2 regions of the Halomonas sp. TG39a genome follow, and region 1 is predicted to be linked to the other one. Evidence: predicted binding sites of a transcription regulator. Region 1 holds the regulator's gene; the other holds the start of a gene.

What was found. The regulator LexA, encoded in region 1, represses DNA repair genes until DNA is damaged. The targets are predictions, from matches to a motif close to TACTGTNTANNTANACAGTA.
Region 2: uvrD (DNA helicase II) is a predicted target of LexA. The motif match lies at 1,632-1,651, and genes of this name have one in related genera.

What each region holds. Positions count from the first base shown of each region.
Region 1 is NZ_JQLV01000001.1:2,156,439-2,160,151, forward strand. It holds gene U738_RS09575 (L,D-transpeptidase) at 19-555, opposite strand; gene U738_RS09580 (TetR/AcrR family transcriptional regulator) at 533-1,225, opposite strand; gene lexA (transcriptional repressor LexA) at 1,493-2,173, shown strand; gene U738_RS09590 (energy-coupling factor ABC transporter permease) at 2,192-2,863, opposite strand; gene purU (formyltetrahydrofolate deformylase) at 2,888-3,713, opposite strand, start outside.
Region 2 is NZ_JQLV01000001.1:3,501,300-3,505,012, forward strand. It holds gene U738_RS15705 (PA3496 family putative envelope integrity protein) at 52-267, opposite strand; gene hexR (transcriptional regulator HexR) at 594-1,445, shown strand; gene uvrD (DNA helicase II) at 1,703-3,713, shown strand, end outside.

The DNA of each region.
Region 1 (3,713 bases):
AGCGGTGTCAAAAACTTATCAATCAAAGGATTGCCGTCCGCCGTGCAACCAAACCGGGGTGCCCGGTAACGCGAGCGCAAAGAGGGTTAGCAAATCACTATTACGTAAACGAATGCAGCCGTGGGAGGCCGCAACGCCCATGGGTTCGTCAGGCGGTGTGCCGTGCAGGTATATATAGCGCCGTTGCGAGTCCACCTGACCGCCGCGGTTCACGCCCTTTTCTAATCCGCAAAGCCACAGAATGCGGGTCAAAATCCAGTCACGCTCTGGATGCGCTTCGGCTAGCGCGGATGAAAACGTCTCGCCTGTCCAGCGGCGGCCTCGAAACACTGCGTTGTCGGGCATATCACCGCCAATGGCGGCGCGCACATAGTGCCAGCCGTAGGGGGTTTTACCACTACCATTACGCTCCCCGACACCGGCGGCAGCGGATGAGATCGCACACTCATGGAGCACTTTCGGCCCTCGCCAGCAGCGCAGCAGCTGCTGGGTAGTATCAATCTCCAGCCAGATATTCTCAGCCGGGGGTAGCTCAGCTAGCGTAGGCGTTCGCATGTTTTCCTTCTTCTGGCTTGGCTTCTTCAAGGGCGAGCGGTAACGGTGCATTCATGGCCGCCACAACGACCGGCAGCAATCGCTTGACTAAATCACGTACTGAAACCTGTTCGTGATAATCTTTTTCAGCGATATCACGCAGTGCATCAAGGCCGGACAGGGTAAATATTACCGTGCCAAGCATAAAGTGTAGCCGCCAAAAGCGCTCCGCGTCAGGTAGGTCCGGCGTGGCTTGTCGCACCAGCTCGGTGAAGCGGGTAAACACATCGCCATACTCTTGCTGGATATAGCGCCTAAGATGCCCCTGTGCCTGGCTGTAGGCAAGGCCGAGCAAGCGCATAAACACTTTTAAACTATTGCGTTCAGCGGGCACTGCAAGAACGGTGGTTGCCATGGTTTCGAGCAGGGTTTCAAGCTCAATAACCCGCCCAGCATGCTGTCCTTCCAGCTCATCAAGGGCGGTGTGAAAACGCTGGGTGAAGGGGTCCAAATAGCGGGCAAAGACGGCCTGAATCAAGGCTTTTTTGGAGCCAAAATGGTAATTCACAGCGGCTAAATTGACGCGCGCTTTGCTAGTGATGTTGCGCAGCGAAGTTTCGGCAAAACCCCGCTCTGCAAACAGCACCTCGGCAGTATCGAGTATACGGGTCACCGTATCAGATTGAGCCATGTCGCTCTCCAGGGAAACAGGTGTTTAAAACATAGCAAAATACTATGCCATAACCATGGCGGTCTCAACGCTTGATTTATTAACAAAATACAGCCCGTTAAATAAGCAGAAGCTTAGTTTCAAACGATTAGAAAAATTGCATAGACATCGAAGATAGCCACTGACAAGGCATATACTGGACAGAGGAACATACTGTATACTTAACCACTGATTGATTAAGTTGCCATTTAATTTGTTACTGTCTATTCACTATTTATGGAGTCTGGTATGTCGCGTCCGCTAACCGCTCGCCAACAGCACGTGTTCGATTTTATCGTTAAAACGATGGGCGAATTTGGCTACCCTCCTACCCGCGCCGAAATTGCCAAGGCGCTTGGCTTCCGCTCCCCCAACGCGGCCGAAGAGCACCTGCGCGCGCTGGAACGCAAAGGCGTTATTCGCATTATTCGCAACACTTCTCGCGGTATCCGCCTGCCCAACCAGGAACCGCAAGAAGTCATGGAGAGTGCTGCCACCGCCTTACCCGCAGCCAACGTTGAAACGCTGCCAACGGGCCTACCCGTGATCGGTGAAGTGGCCGCAGGCAGCCCCATTTTGGCCGCTGAACATATTGACCGTTACTGCCCGCTACCAGCCGAGTACTTTACCCCCAAAGCCGACTACCTGCTGCGCGTGCGCGGCCTTTCGATGAAGGATATTGGCATTTTGGAAGGGGATTTATTGGCAGTTCACCGTACCGACCGGGTACGCGATGGCCAGATTGTAGTGGCACGCCTAGAGGATGAAGTAACGGTTAAACGCTTCAAGCGCCAGGGCCACCAAGTGACGCTATTTGCCGAGAACCCTGACTTTGCGCCCATTGAAATCGACCTGCGCTCCCAGTCGCTCGATATCGAAGGCGTCGGCGTTGGTGTGATTCGTGGCGGCAACGGCCAGGCACTCGGCTAGTCGCCGCCCTGGCCATCCCTACTGCAGATCGATATAGCGGTGGTCATTGAAGGTGGCCACCCAATGGGGGTGATAAACCAGCAGAATACTCAGCAGCATGCCGGTGATAAACGCCTCTGAAGGCATTAACAGCGGTAAGAAGCGCGCATACTCCTGGGCGAGATAAATCGCCTCAGGGTCAGTCCCCGCAACGATGATCAGCAGCACCGCTGCCAGCCCTCCTCCCAGCGTTGCCAGCGCCGCACCAAAAAAGCCGCAGGCAAACAAAAACACCATCAGGTTATCCGGCAGGCGGCGATCTACCAGCCGCCATACCGTGCCAATGACGGCCGCCGGGACGACACCGGTAACCAGCACGTTTGCCCCCAGCAGCAGCCATTCATTGCGCCCAATTACCACCATGGCGATATTAATCAGCACGTTGCTAATCAGCGCCAATGGCGCTTTAAAAACGAGTGTCATTAAAACCGTGAAAACAAGGTGCAGCGTTAGCCAATCAACCGCCTGCGCACGCAGCTGCCACATCAGCATCACCGCCAGCGTGGCGCCCAGCCAGCGGTGCTGAAGCGCGGTATCCGCTATTAACACCTGCCAGGGCCGCCCCCAAAGTGCCCACGCGATCACTGCTAACGAGAGTAGCCAGGTGAGCAGCAGCGCCCAGGGTGCTAATACACTTTGCGCAAACGACATGGCGGCCTCTCAGGTTGATGAGGGTTAACTAAAGACCACTGTCTTATTGCCGTGGACCAGCACGCGATCCTCTAAGTGCCAGCGCAAACCGCGAGCAAGTACGGCTTTTTCAACGTCACGGCCAAAACGTACTAAGTCAGTGGGCGTATGGCAGTGGCTTACGCGATGAATATCCTGTTCGATGATGGGGCCTGCGTCGAGTTCCTCGGTCACGTAGTGGCAAGTAGCACCTATCAGCTTAACGCCCCGCTGGTATGCCTGGTGGTAGGGTTTTGCCCCGGCAAAGGAGGGCAAAAAGCTGTGATGAATATTGATCACTCGTCCCGCATAGCGCGCGCACAGCTCGGGGGGCAGTATTTGCATATAGCGCGCCAGCACCACGCAGTCAGCGCGAGCGCTATCGATTTCGGCCTGTACCTTGGCAAACGACGCTTGCTTATTTTCGGGGTCTACCGGGACGTGGTGGTAAGGAATGCCGTACCACTCGGTCAGCGAACGCATATCGTCATGGTTGGAGATAACACCGACAATATCGCAATCCAGCTCACCCGCCTGCCAGCGGTAAAGTAGATCGACCAAGCAGTGCGACTCCCGCGACACCATCAGCACCACACGCCGACGCAGCTGGGTATCCACCAGGGACCACTGCATATTGAATTCGCTGGCCACCGGCTCGAACGCCGCGCGCAGGGCTTCCACCGACATACCGACCGAATCCGCCAGAATTTCGTAGCGCATAAAAAAGCAGCCGGTTTCTAAATCGGAGTGCTGGCTGGCTTCGGTAATGGAGCCGCCCTGCTGGGCAATAAAGCTCGATACCCGTGCAACAATCCCCACCCGGTCAGGACAG
Region 2 (3,713 bases), 1.3 Mb from region 1:
TGGTTCTGCGCAGATAATAGTTGCGCCCCTAACCTCTTGGCATCCTAAAACTTAGTGCAATTCGCTCTCTTGCCGATCTTCATCGGGCAAGGGGGCGATATCCCGCGATAACTTTTGAAACTCACGATGAAGCTCAATACCTCGCCGCGCTCTTAAGCTGCGTTGGGCAGCGCTGCGCTGGCGTTGAGCGTGCTCATCGACTTCCATACTCATAAAGATGTCGAGCAATTCGCTTTTAACCGAGGTGATTCGTTCGACGTTTCTCATAATCGACGTTCCTCCAGATGAATATGCCTTCGTCCACCTGCATCCGTGACGACTGTTATGATGCAGTGCGGCACTTCAATTATTACTATACCCTACTTGACAAAATGATGACCAATCTTAAAAAAACTGACTAACGACCTTTAAACGCTGTTGGAACGCTGCCTAATAGTTCGTGGCCCTATGGACTCATTGAGGCATACTGTAAATACCACATTGAAGCACTACGAAGCATTACAGTGAGCAGATAGGCAGAAACGGTCGTTTAAAACGATCGTATATTGGCGTACTGTTGACTACCTGCTGGCTGAGCACCCAAGGAGCTGAACGTGAGTCGCGCCCTGTTCGATGAAATGAGACGCCGCATGGAGCACTTTCGACGCTCCGAGCAAAAAGTGGCGCGGTTTGTACTGCGCAACCCAGAAGAGGTTATCCACATGCGTATTGTGGATTTAGCCACCGAAGCCACCGTGAGCGAACCCACCGTGGTGCGCTTTTGCCGTGCACTGGGGTGCAATGGCTTTCAGGACTTCAAGTTACAGCTGGCGCAAATGCTGGCCAGCGGCAGTCAGTTCGCGCAGTTTTCCATGAATGATAGCGACTCGGTCGCTGAGTTTTCCCACAGTATTTTTGACTCGACCGTGGGCACGCTGCTCTCAGTGCGCGACCGGCTTGATAACGACGCCCTGGGCCGTGCAGTTAACGCCCTGGCGATGGCCAACCGGGTCGAGTTCTATGGCTTTGGGGCTTCCGGTGCCGTGGCCTTTGATGCCCAGCACAAGTTTTTCCGCCTGCAGATCTCCACTTCTGCCTACGCCGACCCACATATGCAGAATATGTCGGCAGTGACGTTGAATGATGGCGACGTGGTGGTGGCAATTTCACAAACAGGCCGTACCAAAGCGTTAGTCGCCAGTGTGCGCCTGGCTCGTGAAGCGGGCGCGACAGTCATTGGCCTGTGCCCCAGCGGCTCGCCGCTCGCCGAAGAGGTTAGCCTGCCGCTGTATATCGATGTCCATGAAGACACCGAGATTTACACCCCGCTTAGCTCGCGGATTGCCCATCTAGTGTTGATTGACGTACTTGCCGTCGGCGTGGCCAAAACCCGCGGGCCGAAACTCGCCGAACAGCTCAAAGCGGTTAAAAAGAGCCTTAATACGCTGCGCTTTCCTGAAGAATAATTAGCTTCTTAGCGCTGCCATAGCTATAAGCCTCGGTGCCGAGGACAGGCTTACGCGAGGGCGCTGTAAACCCGTCCTTGGGCGCTACTTTTGCCATCCATGGCAAAAGACCCTCGCTTCAGCCTGCCCTCGTCCCCTGTTAGAAAGTTTTTAAAGGTAGCAGTTGCGAATAACTGCAATCACTACACCTGTATACACAGCCAGTTCGCTGGCTGTGCTAGACTAGCCGCCTATTTTTTGATCCGGCAGCGGCTATTATGGACGACGTCACGGCGATTCTCGATCAGCTCAACTCCGCCCAGCGCGAAGCAGTGAGCGCCCCTCAAGGTAATCTGTTGGTGCTCGCAGGCGCAGGCTCCGGTAAAACCCGCGTGCTGGTGCATCGCATCGCCTGGCTGATGCAGGCCGAAGGGTTGTCTCCCTACGCTCTGCTGGCGGTTACCTTTACCAACAAAGCCGCCAAAGAGATGCGCACCCGCCTTGAGGCACTGCTTAGCATCTCGATGCGCCATGTGTGGGTAGGCACCTTTCACTCCATCGCCCACCGCCTGCTGCGCACCCACTGGCAGGATGCCAAGCTGCCGCAACACTTCCAGATTATCGATTCTGACGATCAGCTACGCCTGGTCAAACGGCTGCTGAAAGATTACTCCATCGACGACGAACGCTACCCGCCGCGCCAAGTGCAGCACTTTATTTCCGGCTGTAAAGAAGAGGGACTGCGTCCGCATCAGGTCAATGTGGATGGCGATGCCTACATGGGCCAGATGGTCGAGCTCTACGAACGCTACCAGCTCACCTGCGAGCGGGGCGGACTGGTCGATTTCGGCGAGCTGCTGTTGAGAAGCCTGGAGCTACTGCGCGATAACCCCGCGCTGCTGAAACACTATCAGGAGCGCTTTGGTCACGTACTGGTGGATGAGTTTCAGGATACCAACACCCTGCAGTATGCATGGCTAAAACTGCTGACCGGCATGCAGACGCCGATGACGGCAGTAGGCGATGATGACCAGTCGATCTACGGCTGGCGCGGCGCCAAAGTGGAGAATATCAGCCGCTTTGAGCAGGAGTTTCCGCAAACCCATACCGTGCGGCTTGAGCAGAACTATCGCTCCACCAGCGCGATTCTTGAAGCTGCCAATACGCTGATCAGCCACAACAGCGAGCGGATGGGTAAAAACCTCTGGACCGACGGCATCGAAGGCGAACCGATCTCGATTTACGCCGGGTTTAACGACCTGGAAGAAGCGCGCTATATCGTCGATACCATCAAGGAGAAGGTCGACGAAGGCTTCAACCGCCGCGATGTCGCCATTCTCTACCGCTCCAACGCCCAATCGCGGCTGCTGGAAGAGACGCTGATTCGCCAAGGCATGCCTTACCGTATTTACGGCGGTCACCGCTTTTATGAGCGCCTGGAAATCAAAAATGCCCTGGCCTATCTACGCCTGATGCTTAACCGCGATGACGACGCCTCGCTAGAACGGGTGATTAACGTGCCCACCCGCGGCATCGGCACCCGCACCGTGGAGATTGTCCGCCTGCGCGCCCGTGAACAAGGCATTCAGCTGTGGCAGGCGCTCCACGATTCAATTAACGACGGCACCTTGAAAGGCCGAGCGGCCAATGCAGTGCAAACCTTCGCCAACCTGATTGAGCAGCTCGATAACGATGCTTCCGGCATGGCGCTGCACGAGATTATCGATCACGTCACGGTTCATACCGGTTTGATCGAACATCACAAGAGTGAGCGCGGCGAGAAAGGCCAGGCGCGGGTCGAAAACTTGGAAGAGCTCGTCACTGCTGCCCGCGCCTTTACCCAAGGCGACGTTTTTGAAGCCCCTGAAGCGGGCGAAGGCATGGCCGCACTGGAAGCGTTTCTCTCAGAAGCCGCGCTTAATGCTGGCGACCATGAAGCCGAAGAGTTTGAGGACAGCGTACAGCTGATGACGCTGCACTCCGCCAAAGGCCTGGAATTCCCCGTGGTGTTTATTGCCGGTGTCGAAGAGGGGCTGTTTCCGCATAAGATGTCCCTTGAGGAACCGGGCAGGCTCGAAGAGGAACGCAGACTGTGTTACGTCGGTGTCACCCGCGCCATGCAGAAGCTCTACCTGACCCACGCCGAAACCCGCCGCCTACACGGCAAAGAGGTGTTTCCACGCCCCTCGCGCTTTCTGCGCGAGCTGCCCCCGCACCTGCTGGAAGAAGTCCGCCTGCGCGGGCATATTTCCCGCCCGGTGACGGCATCGCGCACTTCCTTTGCTCAGC